Regions from separate parts of the Pseudomonas sp. DWP3-1-2 genome, predicted to be linked through region 1. Evidence: predicted binding sites of a transcription regulator. Region 1 holds the regulator's gene; the other holds the start of a gene.
The links. Region 1 encodes sigma-54, which starts transcription at its own class of promoters, with help from an activator protein. Its sites were predicted from a motif close to ANTGGCATNNANNTTGCTNT; they were not measured.
Positions count from the first base shown of each region.

Region 1 (7,461 bases):
TTGGGGGCTGAAGTGCCGATACCGACCTCCACACAAGCAGATGATGAGCTTTGGATAACTCTGGAAGGTTGGGATGGCTCGGTCCATCAGAAGGCAATCCCCCTGACCCAGGCGTCACCCCAAACGGTCCAATGGCTGGCCAGACCGGGAGACAAACGATGATCCGCTTGAACGCTTTGCGTCTGGTCGCGGTTGCGGGCTTGTTGGGTCTGGCAAGCAGTGCCCATGCCCACGGGCTGTTCTGCCAGTGTGAAGAACTGCCTGACCGGAAAGTTCGTTGCACCGGTGGATTTTCCAGTGGTGTCGGCGTACCGGACGTGACCGTGGATGTGATCGACTACAACGAACGGATTCTTATTCCCGGCAAATTCGGCCCTGACTCCACATTCACCTTCAAGCGCCCGCCGGGCGAGTTCTACGTATTGATGGATGTCGGCGCGGGTCATGTGCTGGAAGTGGACCATTTGCAGATCAGACCGGCGCCGTGAAGGGCTGATATGAGGGAGGGTTTTTGCTCTCTTTACAAAACCCTTTCATTTTCGGGGTTGTCTTGGCTTCTGATATCAAATAATAATGAGTCTTATTCGTGATATTGCAGGGCTTCACGTGCTGCCGCGAGTTACGGGTTACGGCGCTCACTGAGCGTGCAAGCCCGGCTCAAGCAATGCACGGGGGCCGTACTGCCTCGGTCCGATCCTGAAAACCTCACTGCTGGCGTGGCCTGGCGCTCGCCAGCTGCTGCCAAGGGAGCCGCGCCATGGAGCACTGGAAACGCACCATTGAACAGGCCAATCGCTGTTTCAACCTCGGTGAGCTGGTCGATGCCCGTGAGTTGTACCTGCAGGCGCTGGCGCTGGCTCAGGTGTTGTTAGACCGCTGGCCCAACCCTGACGAAGCTGTCGCGGCTTGCGTCATCTCCCATCACAACCTGGCGGACCTGCACCTGAGCCTGCACCAGCCGGAGGAGAGCGCCGAGTACCTGTGCGCGATTCATCAGCGCTTGCTGCAGGTTATGCAGGATCAGCAGTTCACGCCCGCCTTGCGCAAGGCCGCACTGCGTCATAGCAGCAAAACCTACGCCGAGTTGCTGACGTTCATCAGCGAGCATGGCGAATACCCTCGGACCCAACGGCTGTTGAGCAGTGGCGGTGAGCACGCGCGGGTGTCATTGCAGCGTAACGCTGCCACGTTTGCCCATTCTTACGGAGTACATTGATATGCCGTTTACCTTGCCTGCCTTGCCCTATGCCTACGATGCCCTGGAACCACACATCGATGCGCAGACCATGGAAATTCACTACACGAAGCATCACCAGACCTATATCAACAACCTTAACGCTGCCCTTGAAGGGACCGAATGGGCCGAATGGTCAATCGAGAAGCTGGTTGGCGAGGTGCAGCAGTTGCCGGAAAAACTGCGTCCGGCGGTTATCAATCAGGGCGGCGGGCACGCGAACCATTCGCTGTTCTGGGCTGTGATGAGCCCGGCAGGCGGCGGTTTGCCTGAGGGTGATGTAGCCAAGGCCATGGATGAACAGCTGGGGGGTTTCGAACCGTTCAAAGAAGCTTTTACCAAAGCGGCGTTGACGCGCTTCGGCAGCGGCTGGGCGTGGTTGAGCGTTACGCCTGAGAAAAATCTTGTGGTGGAAAGCAGCGGCAATCAGGACAGCCCGTTGATGAGCGGTAATACACCGATTCTGGGGCTGGATGTGTGGGAGCACGCATACTACCTGCGCTATCAGAACCGCCGACCTGAATACATCAATGCGTTTTACAACGTCATCAACTGGGCCGAAGTTTCCCGTCGTTATCAGGCCGCCCTGGCCTGAGTGGGCGTGCGGGGTACTGAAGCCTGGACGGGCCGCGCCGGGCACTGCCGAGATTGGTGACGCGGCATCGGGAAAAACCCCTTATAATCCATGGTTTTTACCCTTTGACGCGAGAATCACCGTGAGCTTACCTGCCTGCCCGAAATGCAATTCCGAATACACCTACGAAGACGGCGCCATGCTGATCTGCCCGGAATGCGCGCACGAATGGTCCGCCGAAGGCGCTGCGGAAGCTGCCGACGACGTCAAAGTCATCAAGGATTCGGTCGGTAATACGCTGCAGGATGGCGACACCGTCACCGTCATCAAGGACCTGAAAGTCAAAGGTTCCTCCCTCGTGGTCAAAGTCGGTACCAAGGTCAAGAACATCCGCCTGGTTGACGGCGATCACGACATCGACTGCAAGATCGACGGTATCGGCGCAATGAAGCTGAAATCAGAGTTTGTGAAGAAGGGCTAAATCCTTCTCTAACGAAAAAGCCCGATCCGGAGTCAATCCTGGATCGGGCTTTTTTACGCAGATGATTCAATGAAGCCAGGCGGCTCGGTCATTCCCCTTCATCAAACCTGTTATTGATCAACTCGACGAGTCCGTCCAGCGCAGCCTGTTCGTCTTCGCCTTCGGTCGACAAATGGATTTCTGTGCCTTTGCCGGCGGCCAGCATCATAACGGCCATGATGCTTTTGCCATCGACCATGCTGTCAGGCGCACGTCCGACTCTGATCTGGCAGGGGAACCTGCCGGCCACGCCCACAAATTTGGCGGCTGCACGGGCATGAAGGCCCAGCTTGTTGATGATGGTGATTTGACGAGCGGGCATCGCAGTGGAAGTCCTTTCAGCCTAGGTCGCGGTGGCGGACCTGAACGTTCTTGAGGGATTGATGCAAGACTTGACCCAGGCGCTCGGTCAGGTAAACAGAGCGGTGGTGCCCGCCGGTGCAGCCAATGGCAATGGTGACGTACGAGCGGTTGCTGGCCGCGAAGCGGGGCAGCCACTTGTTGAGGTACGCGAAGATGTCCTGAAACATCTCCTCGACATCGGGCTGTGCGGCGAGGTAGTCGGCAACCGGTTGTTCCAGACCTGAATGCTCGCGCAGCTCAGGTTTCCAGTAAGGATTGGGCAGGCAGCGCACGTCGAACACAAGGTCGGCATCCACGGGCATGCCGCGCTTGAATCCAAACGACTCGATCAGGAAGGCGGTGCCCGGTTCTGGCTTGTTCAGCAGCCGCAGCTTCAGGGCGTCGCGCAATTGATAGAGGTTCAGGTGCGTGGTGTTGATCTTCAGATCGGCCAGATCGATGATCGGGCCCAGCAGCGTGGTTTCGTCCCGTATCGCTTCGGCCAGTGAACGATTGGCCGTGCTCAACGGGTGACGGCGTCGGGTTTCCGAAAAACGCTTGAAAAGCGTGGCTTCGTCCGCATCCAGATAAAGCACGTCGCATTGAATATTGCGCGAGCGCACTTCCTGAAGCATTTGCGGGAAGCGCGTCAGATGGCTTGGCAGATTGCGGGCGTCAATGGACACGGCGAGCAGCGGCTCGGCCAGTTCCGTATTGATCAGCGCGCGCTCGGCCAGCTCGGGCAGCAGGCCAGCAGGGAGGTTGTCAACGCAATAGAAGCCGCTGTCCTCCAGCACGTCCAGTGCAGTGCTCTTGCCGGAGCCTGAACGGCCACTGACGATTATCATGCGCATGGTCAGTTACCGCTCTGCACGTCCAGCACCACCTGATAAAGCGTTTCACTGCTTTGGGCGCTGCGCAGGCGTTCACGCACATCGGTGCGGTCAAGCATGCTGGCTATCTGGCGCAGCAGCTCAAGGTGCTCATCGGTGGCGGCTTCAGGGACCAGCAGGACAAATAGCAGGTCCACTGGCGCGCCATCGATAGCGTCGAATTCTACAGGAGCATCAAGGCGCAACACGGCGCTGATGGGCGCCGAGCACCCGGCAAGACGGCAGTGGGGGATCGCAATCCCGTTTCCAAAGCCGGTTGACCCGAGTTTTTCCCGGGCGACGAGGCTCTCGAACACGGTTTGCGAATCCAGATCAGGCACTTCTTTGCCGATCAGATTGCCAATGGATTCGAGTACACGTTTTTTACTGCCACCCGACACGTTCACAAGTGAACGGCCGGGGGTCAGGATGTTTTCAAGTCGGATCATGTGGGGGGTATCAGCGAGCCGTCGCACCTTGAAGGTGGCCGATCTGCTTTTCCTTATGCTTGAGCAATTGTCTGTCGAGCTTGTCGGTCAGAAGGTCGATCGCCGCGTACATGTCGTCATGTTCCGCATTGGCGACCACTTTCGCACCAGGGATGTGCAGGGTGGCTTCGATTTTCTGTTTCAGTTTCTCGACCTCCATGATGACCTGCACATTGGTTATCTTGTCGAAGTGGCGCTCCAGTCGTCCGAGTTTTTCGGTGATGTAGTCGCGTAGGGCGTCGGTCACATCCAGTTGATGTCCACTGATGTTGACTTGCATACCGCTTTCTCCTTATTGCCAGTGCATAAAGAGGCAGGCTTTTGCCTACCACTGGAACGCTTTGGCTTGCAGCTCTGGCTCGGGTAAAAACGACTGCGGGTTGTGCGCACCCTGTCTTTACCCGGCCGGATCACATCAGTCGCTTGCGTTCGCTGGATGGCGCAATGCCCAGTGATTCGCGGTATTTAGCAACTGTGCGACGAGCTACCTGAATGCCTTGTGCCTCCAGTAAACCAGCGATCTTGCTGTCACTCAACGGCTTTTTCTGATTTTCAGCGGCAACCAGTTTTTTGATGATCGCCCGAATCGCCGTGGACGAACATTCACCGCCCTCCGACGTGCTGACGTGGCTCGAAAAGAAATATTTCAATTCGTATATGCCGCGCGGCGTATGCATGAATTTTTGCGTAGTCACGCGGGAAATCGTCGATTCGTGCATGCCGACCGCCTCAGCAATGTCATGCAGGACGAGCGGTTTCATGGCCTCGTCGCCATATTCCAGAAAGCCGCGTTGATGCTCGACGATCTGGGTGGCGACTTTCATCAGCGTTTCGTTGCGGCTCTGCAGGCTCTTGATGAACCAGCGGGCTTCCTGCAACTGATTGCGCATGAAGGTGTTGTCGGCACTGGTGTCGGCGCGGCGCACGAACCCGGCGTATTGAGGGTTCACCCGCAGGCGAGGCACCGATTCCTGATTAAGCTCCACCAGCCAGCGCTCGTTGTCCTTGCGCACGATAACGTCAGGCACAACATATTCGGCTTCGGTGGATTCGATTTGCGAGCCCGGCCGTGGATTGAGGCTCTGAACCAGCTCGATGACCTGACGCAGCTCATCTTCCTTGAGCTTCATGCGGCGCATCAGCTGGCTGTAGTCGCGACTGCCGAGCAGGTCGATAAAGTCGCTGACCAGGCGCTGAGCTTCAGCCAGCCAGCGGGTTTTGGCGGGCAGTTGGCGCAATTGCAGCAACAGGCATTCGCTGAGGTTGCGCGCCCCGATGCCCGCAGGTTCGAATTGCTGGATGCGGTGCAGAACGGCCTCGATCTCGTCCAGTTCGATATCCAGCTCGGGATCAAAGGCGTCGAGAATCTCTTCGAGGGTTTCGTCCAGATAACCCTGATTGTTGATGCAGTCGATCAGCGTCACGGCAATCAGACGATCGGTATCGGACATGGGCGCCAGATTCAGCTGCCAGAGCAAATGGCTCTGCAGGCTTTCACCCACGGACGTGCGAGTCGTAAAGTCCCATTCGTCATCGTCATTGCTGGGCAGGCTGCTGGCGCTGGTCTGGTAGACGTCTTCCCAGGCAGTGTCCACTGGCAATTCATTGGGAATGCGCTCGTTCCAGTCGCCTTCTTCCAGGTTGTCTACCGTAGGGGCGGGTTCCTGATAAGTCGGCTCCTGAACGTCGGGATTGGGCTTTTGCTCGACGCTGTCGGCCAGGGGGTCAGCGTTGTCGAAGTCTTCTCCTTCTTCCTGGCGTTCCAGCATAGGGTTGGACTCCAGCGCCTCTTGAATCTCTTGTTGGAGATCCAGAGTCGAAAGCTGGAGTAAGCGGATGGCCTGTTGCAGCTGCGGCGTCATCGTCAGCTGCTGGCCCATTCTCAAGACTAGCGATGGTTTCATGGCTGGGGCTTAACACCTTATTCGCCGGCGCACACGCGCCATCCACTACCGGGGCGCCGGAGCGCCTGCATAAGCAAATTATATGCCTGAAACCAAAGTGTTTGCCTAGAGTGTGATGGCAATTAATGCATCATCATCGAAAACATCCAGGCATTGCTCGCTTGGAGGGGCGAGGCACCACAGTAATTACAGGCGGAACTCGTGACCGAGGTAGACCTCTTTCACCAGTTGATTTGCCAGAATGGTTTCCGAGTCGCCTTCGGCGATCAGTTGCCCATCGTTGACGATGTAAGCGGTTTCGCAGATGTCCAGAGTATCCCGAACGTTGTGATCGGTGATCAAAACGCCGATACCCTTGGCTTTCAAGTGATGGATGATCTGCTTGATGTCGCCGACTGAAATCGGGTCCACGCCGGCGAAAGGTTCGTCGAGCAGAATGAATTTCGGTGAAGTAGCCAGGGCGCGTGCAATTTCAACCCGGCGACGTTCGCCACCGGACAGGCTCATCCCCAGGTTGTCGCGAATATGGGTGATGTGGAATTCCTGCAGCAGGCTTTCCAGTTCCTTGCGCCGCGCCGCGCTGTCCAGTTCCTTGCGGGTCTCAAGGATGGCCATGATGTTGTCCGAGACGGACAGCTTGCGGAAAATCGAGGCTTCCTGAGGCAGGTAGCCGATGCCCGCGCGTGCGCGACCGTGCATGGGTTGGTGGCTCACGTCCAGGTCGTCGATCAGTACGCGACCCTGATCGGCCTGCACCAGCCCGACGATCATGTAAAAGCAGGTGGTCTTGCCGGCACCGTTGGGCCCGAGCAGGCCAACGATCTGGCCGCTGTCGATAGACAGGCTCACATCACGCACGACCTGACGGCCCTTGTAGCTTTTAGCCAAATGCTGGGCTTTCAGCGTCGCCATTTACTGGGCCTTCTGCTGGTCGGTTTTCTTTTTCGGCTGGATAACCATGTCGATGCGCGGGCGCGGTGTCGTGACCTTGTTGCCATTGGCGCGGCCAGCGCTGACGATCTGCTTCACGGTGTCGTAGACAATCTTCTCGCCTTCGGACGTGTTGCCGTCATTGATGACCTTGGCCTTGTCGATCAACACGATGCGATCCTGCGATGCATAGTATTGGATGGTGACCGCGTAAGCCTGAACAATAGGCTTGTCCACCGATGGCTTTTGCTCGTAATAAGCCAGGTTGCCGACGGACGTGAACACGTCGACTTCGCCCTGAGCATTACGGGTGATGGTCACGGTGTTACCGGTGATCTTCATCGAGCCTTGCGTGATGATGACGTTGCCTTTGTAGGTGGCTATGCCTTGTTTATCATCAAGCTGTGCATCATCAGACTGGATGTGGATCGGCTGATCGCGGTCAGTCGGCAGGGACCAGGCGCTCGCGCTTCCCAGTGCTGCGCCCAGGCCGAGCAAGAAAGGAAGGGTTTTAACGAGCCTCATACTGTCCTCTTACGTTGGACAGCAGGTCCATCCTGCCGTCGTTCAAATACGCTTTCATCCCTTTGGCCGTCG
Region 1 covers NZ_JAFCTZ010000002.1:80,683-88,143, forward strand. Annotated here, with positions in the region: gene ACP7B0_RS06200 (thiamine pyrophosphate-binding protein) at 1-162, shown strand, start outside; gene ACP7B0_RS06205 (hypothetical protein) at 159-488, shown strand; gene ACP7B0_RS06210 (hypothetical protein) at 758-1,216, shown strand; gene ACP7B0_RS06215 (superoxide dismutase) at 1,218-1,829, shown strand; gene ACP7B0_RS06220 (zinc ribbon domain-containing protein YjdM) at 1,951-2,289, shown strand; gene ACP7B0_RS06225 (HPr family phosphocarrier protein) at 2,378-2,650, opposite strand; gene rapZ (RNase adapter RapZ) at 2,667-3,524, opposite strand; gene ptsN (PTS IIA-like nitrogen regulatory protein PtsN) at 3,527-3,991, opposite strand; gene hpf (ribosome hibernation-promoting factor, HPF/YfiA family) at 4,002-4,310, opposite strand; gene ACP7B0_RS06245 (RNA polymerase factor sigma-54) at 4,441-5,934, opposite strand; gene lptB (LPS export ABC transporter ATP-binding protein) at 6,121-6,846, opposite strand; gene lptA (lipopolysaccharide transport periplasmic protein LptA) at 6,847-7,389, opposite strand; gene lptC (LPS export ABC transporter periplasmic protein LptC) at 7,376-7,461, opposite strand, start outside.

Region 2 (7,461 bases), on a different contig from region 1:
ATCGGCGCGAGCATCGGTCCGTTGGCAGCGGGCGTAATGATGAAGATGTTCGGCGGCAATATGCTTTATGCGTTTGTCAGTTTTGCCGGGCTGATCCTGGTAGTCCTTATCCGGCCCAAGGCGGTGACCCACATGCATCAGGTGGACAACGCGCCTCTGCACCACGTGGCGATGCCTGACAGCATGTCCAGCTCGCCGCTGGTCGTAGCACTTGACCCACGCGTGGACGAGCAAGTCGTTCAGGAGCAGATGCAGACTGCGACCGCAGAGCCGGAAACCATGCCGGAAGAGTCGTCTGAGTCGGTAGTGACTGAGTCATCGGAGGCCGACATAACGCCGGCAGTAGAGCGCGAAAACACTGAGGCAGAGGAAATCAATCGCCCATGAGGCGGGGTTCGCAGGCTGATCTACGCCTGCTTTTTAATCGTTGATCCACAAAAAAAGGCGATTGCGCATCATGCGTAATCGCCTTTTTTATAGTCGGAAGGCTGGTCAGAAGTCGTCGTCTTTGTCGAACCTGCGCGCTTCGCGCTGCAGTTGGTAGACAAAGCGTTCGACCTGACGCTGTACCAACCCGCTCATGTTGTGAAAGCGCACGCCTGCGAACGTGGTGTTGACGCGTTCTTCAAAGTGCAGGTGACGCAGTTCAACAGGCGCAGTCATGGTGCCAAATGGCAAGTACGCAGCAAAGCGCTCATAAACCTGACCCAGTTGCATACGCTCTGAAACATCCCCCTCGAAACGCAGCTTGCAGCCTGTCGCGGAGATATCCAGCAATTTTCCACTCAGAGGCGACTTGAGTCTGTCACCTCCGATTTCGACGTTGACCAGTGAGGCAAGTTTGAGGGCAGCACGAAACGCGTTACGACGTTGGTGGTAGACCACTTCCGCAGGCATGGGCCCCCGGTACAGGCGTTGGTTATCGCTTTCCACAAGCGTCATGTGCCCGCCGCCTTCCCATGCGATACGGACGCCGTCGTGAAAACCTTCGACTCGATAAGGTTCGCCGCTCATAAGAAAGCGCTCACCGTCACGGGGGATCATTTCGTCCAGACCGATAGTGTTGGTCTCACGATCCACCTCAACCAGGTAGCTCTGGAAACGCTGGGTGCGCTCATGAAAGGTAATGATCAACGGATCATGACTATCAAGTAGCTGCCGCAGGTTGGCGGCAATTTCCAAAGGCGTAGTTAAAACCTTTGGGGGCTGCGGAGCATCGTCCGCGCTTGAGCCGTTCACTTTTTTCCATCTCCAGGCAAGATACGACAGCAATGCATTAACGGGCATTTTGCCAGCATGCAAGACGCCTTGATACAGAAATTATGCTTGGCTTAACGGACGTGGCTTGGCCCGCCCCGATGTCGAGCCGCGACTGTCATACAACGTCGGCGTATCGCCCGTGAGGATTCTAAGCTGATGAGCCGTATTGATTTGCTGGAGCTGAATCGAGCTTCCGTTATTCTGGTTCGCGGCCTGACATTGGAGAATCAACGCGTTCAGCTCGTCTGCGGCCTTGAGCAGTTCGTCCCCAACTGACGAATGGCTGGCAAGTTCGACCAATCCTTTGCGGTCCGGGCTCAGGCCCATGGCGGCCAGCAACTGGCTGCGCTTGCGGCCGTGCTGTTCAAGCAGAATCACCATGGCCTGCTTTTTCGCCAGGATATGCTCCATCTCGACCATGTCGCGGCCGTGAAGGGCTAATGATTCTGCCTGCAAAAGCTCCAGCAATTGCCGGGCAGGGACAAAATCATCCGTGATCAGTTGCAGCAAAGTAGTGTCTTGCATCGCATGCTCTGGTTTTTAAGCGTCCAGAAATCCATCGCCAGCGGTGGGCTAGCGTTGGGCTTCGAAGTTGAGCAGCTTGCTGGCCACTCGGTTGCTGTCTACCTGATAACTGCCGTCCGCAACTGCCTGCTTCAATTCCGCCACCCGGGCGCTATTGACTACGGGTTGGTCGCGTAACGTATCAGTGATCTTTTTCAACTGCTGAGCCTCGCCGCTCAAATGAACGGATTCTCCAGTAATGCCAGCTTTTTCAGCTGATACGCCAGTAGGTACCGTCGCCTCGGTATTGCCTGTTTCTTTGGTGCTGCTGGTGCGCGATGTACCGCCTATAGAAGGCGTGTTGTTCAGCCTGCTGAAATCAATGACCATGATTAAAACCTCTGGGTATTTGGACGCTTGCCATGGTTTCGACCAGATCCGCAAAAACTTTAGTCCAAATGCGAAATGCATGTGAAACGCACGTGAGAATGGACCTCACATCGGGGGACTTGTTTCGCAGTCTAGAAAAAACTAGCGTTCTCTACCAGCGGCCGGTCATCTCACATAGGCACTTCCACCTGTCCCGGGCCAGTGACATTGGCTTTTATGACGCGTTTGGAGTTGAGGTTGCGTACCCGTATCTGCTCATTGAACCCCCCATCCGACAAGGCTTCACCCGGCATGCGCACCGCGAGTGTGCCACTGCGCGCGATAATCACTACCTGATCGCCCTTGTGGATTAATTGAGGCTGCTCCAGGTAATTGGGTGAAAGAACCTGATCTATTACCGTCGGTCGAAGAGTTTTCTGCCCGATGGCCTGATCCAGCGACGAAAGAAACCCTTGGCCAAGCTGGCCAATGTCACGTTCTCGCAGGGCTACATCGTCTTCGCTGATGACGCTGTCGCGTTTGAGCGGCCGTACGGCCGTGACGACGTCGCGATACAGATGAACTTGCGCCGGGACAAACACCGCCCAGGGTGACGATCCTTCACAGCGTACTTTGACGTTGACCCGCCCAATGGGTTTGGAACTTTCCAGCGAGGCTGTCAAGTCCTTGTCGCAGTACGCCATGCGTGTCCGGGGGTCCAGCTGCCGGACTTCCACCTCATAGCGGCCTTCGATTTGATTGCTCGCCAGATAGTCCTCAACGGTGAATTCAAGAAACCCCTGAGTGACGCCGATAAGCTGTTCAGGCAATGTAAAAGCGTCAGCGCGGCTGAAACTGGTCAGGCATGACAGGCACAGCACTGCCATCGCACGGATTAAGCTACGTTTTCTGAATGAAATGTGTCGGGAAATTGTCGTTTTTGCGTTCATAACGTATAAAAAGCAAAGGCCGTGCCGCTTACCAAATCGGGTGGAGCGGTGATCGGTTGCTTTTGAAGGGGAGTCGGAGCATGGCCGGTGTAATGGATTCGGTGAACCAGCGCACGCAACTGGTTGGGCAGAATCGCCTAGAGCTGTTGTTGTTCCGTCTCGACGGCAAGCAACTGTATGGCATCAACGTGTTCAAGGTGAAGGAGGTGTTGCAATGCCCCAAGCTGACCGTGATGCCTAAATCCAACCGTATCGTGCGGGGCGTGGCCAGTATTCGTGGAGGAACCATCCCGATCCTCGATCTGGCCATGGCAACGGGCTCTTCGGGGCAGATGAGTCTGGACAACACCTTCGTGATCATCACGGAGTACAACACCAAGGTTCAGGGGTTTCTGGTGGATTCGGTCGAGCGCATCGTGAACATGAACTGGGAAGAGATTCATCCACCGCCCAAGGGAACAGGCCGCGACCACTACCTGACGGCTGTGACGCGGATCGACAATCAATTAGTCGAAATCATTGACGTCGAGAAAATTCTTGCCGAGGTGGCTCCTATTTCCGAGGCGGTCTCTGCAGGTGTCATTGACGCCGAAAGTCAGCACAAGGCCATTTCGTTGCGGGTTCTGACGGTTGACGACTCATCGGTGGCACGAAAGCAGGTCAGTCGTTGTCTGCAGACGGTGGGTGTAGAAGTCGTTGCGTTAAATGATGGCCGCCAGGCGCTGGATTACCTGCGCAAACTGGTTGATGAGGGCAAAAAACCCGAAGAAGAATTTCTGATGATGATTTCCGACATCGAAATGCCGGAAATGGACGGCTACACGCTGACTGCCGAGATCCGCAACGATCCGCGCATGCAAAAACTGCATATCATTTTGCATACTTCTCTTTCAGGTGTGTTCAATCAGGCTATGGTGAAGAAGGTGGGAGCCGATGATTTCCTTGCCAAGTTCAAGCCTGATGATCTCGCGGCCAGGGTTGTAGACCGGATCAAGGCCTCCGATAAAAGTTAGGCTTGCTTGCGGGCCTGTCCGGCAATGCGGTGTCGAAACAGCAACACACCCTTGGGGCGTCGCCCTTGGTGGTTCACATGATTTTGAGGGGCGGCATCTTTGTCTACGGGTAATTTGGATTTCGAACAGTTCCGGGTCTTTCTGGAAAAAGCCTGTGGCATCCTGTTGGGTGAGAACAAGCAGTACCTTGTTTCCAGCCGCCTCAACAAGCTGATGGAACAACAGGGCATCAAATCTCTGGGGGAGCTGATTCAGCGCATCCAGACTCAGCCTCGCAGCGGTTTGCGTGAGCAGGTCGTGGATGCCATGACCACCAATGAGACCTTGTGGTTTCGTGATACCTATCCGTTTGAAGTCATGAAGAACAAGGTGTTGCCGGAGTCGATCAAGGCCAGCCCGGGCCAGCGCTTGCGAATCTGGTCGGCGGCTTGTTCGTCCGGTCAGGAACCCTATTCACTGTCGATGACCGTCGATGAGTTTGAACGCAGCAACCCGGGCCAGCTCAAGGCCGGGGTGCAAATCGTTGCCACTGACCTTTCCGGCCTGATGCTCACCAATTGCAAATCGGGGGAGTACGACAGCCTGGCTATTGGTCGAGGCTTGTCTGCGGATCGATTGCAGCGTTATTTCGACTTGAAGACCCCGGGCCGCTGGGCTGTCAAGGCACCGATCAAAAGTCGCGTGGAGTTCCGCGCGTTCAATTTGCTGGACAGCTACGCAAGTCTGGGTAAGTTCGATGTCGTGTTTTGCCGCAACGTGTTGATCTATTTTTCTGCCGAAGTGAAAAAAGACATCCTGTTGCGGATTCACGGCACGCTCAAGCGCGGCGGCTATCTGTTTCTGGGGGCCTCCGAAGCCCTCAATGGTTTGCCTGAGCATTACCAAATGGTTCAGTGCAGCCCTGGGATCATCTATCAGGCCAAGTAAATCGGCGTGATCGGTAAAAGGGTCCGTCGCAGGCTGTGTGAAATCTGCGCGGCGCTCAAGAAAAATGCTCCGTATCGAAAGATGCGGAGCATTTTTCGTTATGGCTGACATCCAGGGAAAGTCCTCGCGAGTGCATTCGCCTCTGGTTCTCGAACGCGATTCGGCAGGCGGCAATGGCAAAATTACGGCGCTCGACTTGCCGCATAGGGGCTGAGTAGCGGAAATACCTTGCCGCTTTTCTGGCATTGCCGTGCCTGGGCAGCCTCCAAAGCCCCGGTTTGCGGGAATACGGATACTGGCACGCTGATTGCTATGTCACTGATAACGAAAATCTGGTCAACCGGTAAAGGTTTCCCGACATGAGCATCAGCTTCGATAAAGCGTTAGGTATCCATGAGCAGGCCCTCAACTTTCGCGCCAAGCGCGCCGAGGTGCTGGCCAACAACATTACCAATGCCGATACGCCCAATTACAAGGCTCGTGATCTGGAGTTCTCTTCCGTGCTGGCCGCTGAAAGCGACAAGGTCAAGAACGGCACGTTTGCGTTGAACATGACCAACAGTCGTCACATTGAAGCAGAAGGGGCCGGCAATACCGATGGCTCGCTGTTGTACCGCACGCCTTCTGCGCCTTCGCTGGACCAGAACACCGTTGACGCCCAGGTCGAGCAGGCCAGCTATGCAGAGAACGCCATTGGCTTCCAGGCAAGCTTCACGTTGCTCAACAGCAAATTCAAAGGGTTGGTTGCAGCCCTTCGCGGAGAGTAATTCATGTCTCTAGCCAACGTTTTCAATATTGCCGGCAGCGGCATGAGTGCCCAGACCACTCGTTTGAACACCACCGCCAGCAACATTGCCAACGCTGAAACCGTGTCTTCGAGCCTGGATCAGACGTACCGGGCGCGTCATCCGGTGTTTGCCACTGTGATGCAGAACCAGGGTGCCGGTGGTGGTTCGTTGTTTCAGGATCAAGGTGAAGCCGGGCAGGGCGTTCAGGTGACGGGGATTATCGAAGATACCTCCAACCTCGAAGCGCGCTACGAACCCAATCACCCTTCCGCCGACAAGGACGGGTACGTTTACTACCCCAACGTCAATGTCGTCGAAGAAATGGCCGATATGATTTCCGCCAGTCGGTCTTTTCAGACCAACGCAGAACTCATGAACACCGCCAAAACCATGATGCAAAAGGTCCTGACCCTCGGTCAGTGATAAGGGGCGAAACAAATGGCCGTTGAAGACGTATCAAGCAGTTTAATCAGCTCCCTGCAGAACCCTACCCCGACCACTACCAATTCAGGTACCGGCGCGCTGGGCAAGGATGCGTTTCTGCAGCTGCTGGTGACGCAGATGAAGAACCAGAACCCGCTGGACCCTCAGGACAACACTGCATTCGTTGCCCAGCTGGCGCAGTTCAGCAGTCTGGAAAGCATGCAGAACCTGACTGCTTCGGTGGATTCGATTGCCTCTTCCTACACCTCCTCTCAAGCACTGCAGGCGTCTTCTTTGGTCGGCCGTTCGGTGGTTGTGGAAACGGGGTCGGCGGTGGTCGACACCACCAAGGGGATGACCGGTTCGGTGGTGGTACCGTCTTCGGCCACCGGCACAACGGTGAAGATATATGACTCCAGCAAGACTCTGGTCGACACGGTGGACTTGGGTACACAGGCTGCCGGTACGACCAGCTTCACGTGGGATGGCACTGACAGCGCTGGGGCGCCGGTTGCTTCCGGCACTTATAGCTTCGTTGCCAGTGGCAGCATTGATGGCAAGGGCACTTCACTGGCGACGTATCTGCCGGCCACTGTCAATAGTGTGACCACTGCCGCCGCTGGCGGGGAAATGACTCTCAATCTGGCAGGCGGTACCAGTATCGGCCTGTCCAAAGTGCAAACAATCGGAATTTGAGCCGACTAGACGGCGAAGGAGTGTTACATGTCATTCAATATCGGTCTTAGTGGGCTCTACGCGGCAAACAAAAGCCTCGACGTCACCGGCAACAACATTGCCAACGTCGCGACCACCGGCTTCAAATCTTCCCGTGTCGAGTTTGCCGATCAGTATGCGCAATCGATTCGCGGCACCTCCGGTACCACCAGTGTGGGCAGTGGGGTCAGAACAGCGGCCGTTTCCCAGCAGTTCACTCAGGGTACGTTGACCACGGGTACCGCTAATAGCCTTGACCTGGCAATCAATGGCAACGGCTTCTTCATGCTCAGTAACAACGGCGAAAAGCTTTACACCCGTTCCGGCGCTTTCCACACGGATAAAGATGGTTTTGTCGTCAACAGTTCGGGTCAGAACCTGCAGGGCTATAACGTTGATGCCAATGGCAACGTTGTCAACGGTGTGCTCGGTAATCTGGTGGTCGACTCTGCCAACCTTGAGCCCAAGTCAACAACCTCGATTACCAATGAGGCCAACCTGAACTCGACGACA
Region 2 covers NZ_JAFCTZ010000005.1:310,331-317,791, reverse strand. Annotated here, with positions in the region: gene ACP7B0_RS14900 (MFS transporter) at 1-387, shown strand, start outside; gene ACP7B0_RS14895 (flagellar brake protein) at 493-1,239, opposite strand; gene ACP7B0_RS14890 (flagella synthesis protein FlgN) at 1,321-1,785, opposite strand; gene flgM (flagellar biosynthesis anti-sigma factor FlgM) at 1,834-2,154, opposite strand; gene flgA (flagellar basal body P-ring formation chaperone FlgA) at 2,325-3,083, opposite strand; gene ACP7B0_RS14875 (chemotaxis protein CheV) at 3,164-4,096, shown strand; gene cheR (protein-glutamate O-methyltransferase CheR) at 4,196-5,023, shown strand; gene flgB (flagellar basal body rod protein FlgB) at 5,383-5,790, shown strand; gene flgC (flagellar basal body rod protein FlgC) at 5,794-6,234, shown strand; gene ACP7B0_RS14855 (flagellar hook assembly protein FlgD) at 6,250-6,930, shown strand; gene flgE (flagellar hook protein FlgE) at 6,958-7,461, shown strand, end outside.
Region 2: flgB (flagellar basal body rod protein FlgB) is a predicted target of sigma-54. The motif match lies at 5,318-5,337, and genes of this name have one in related genera.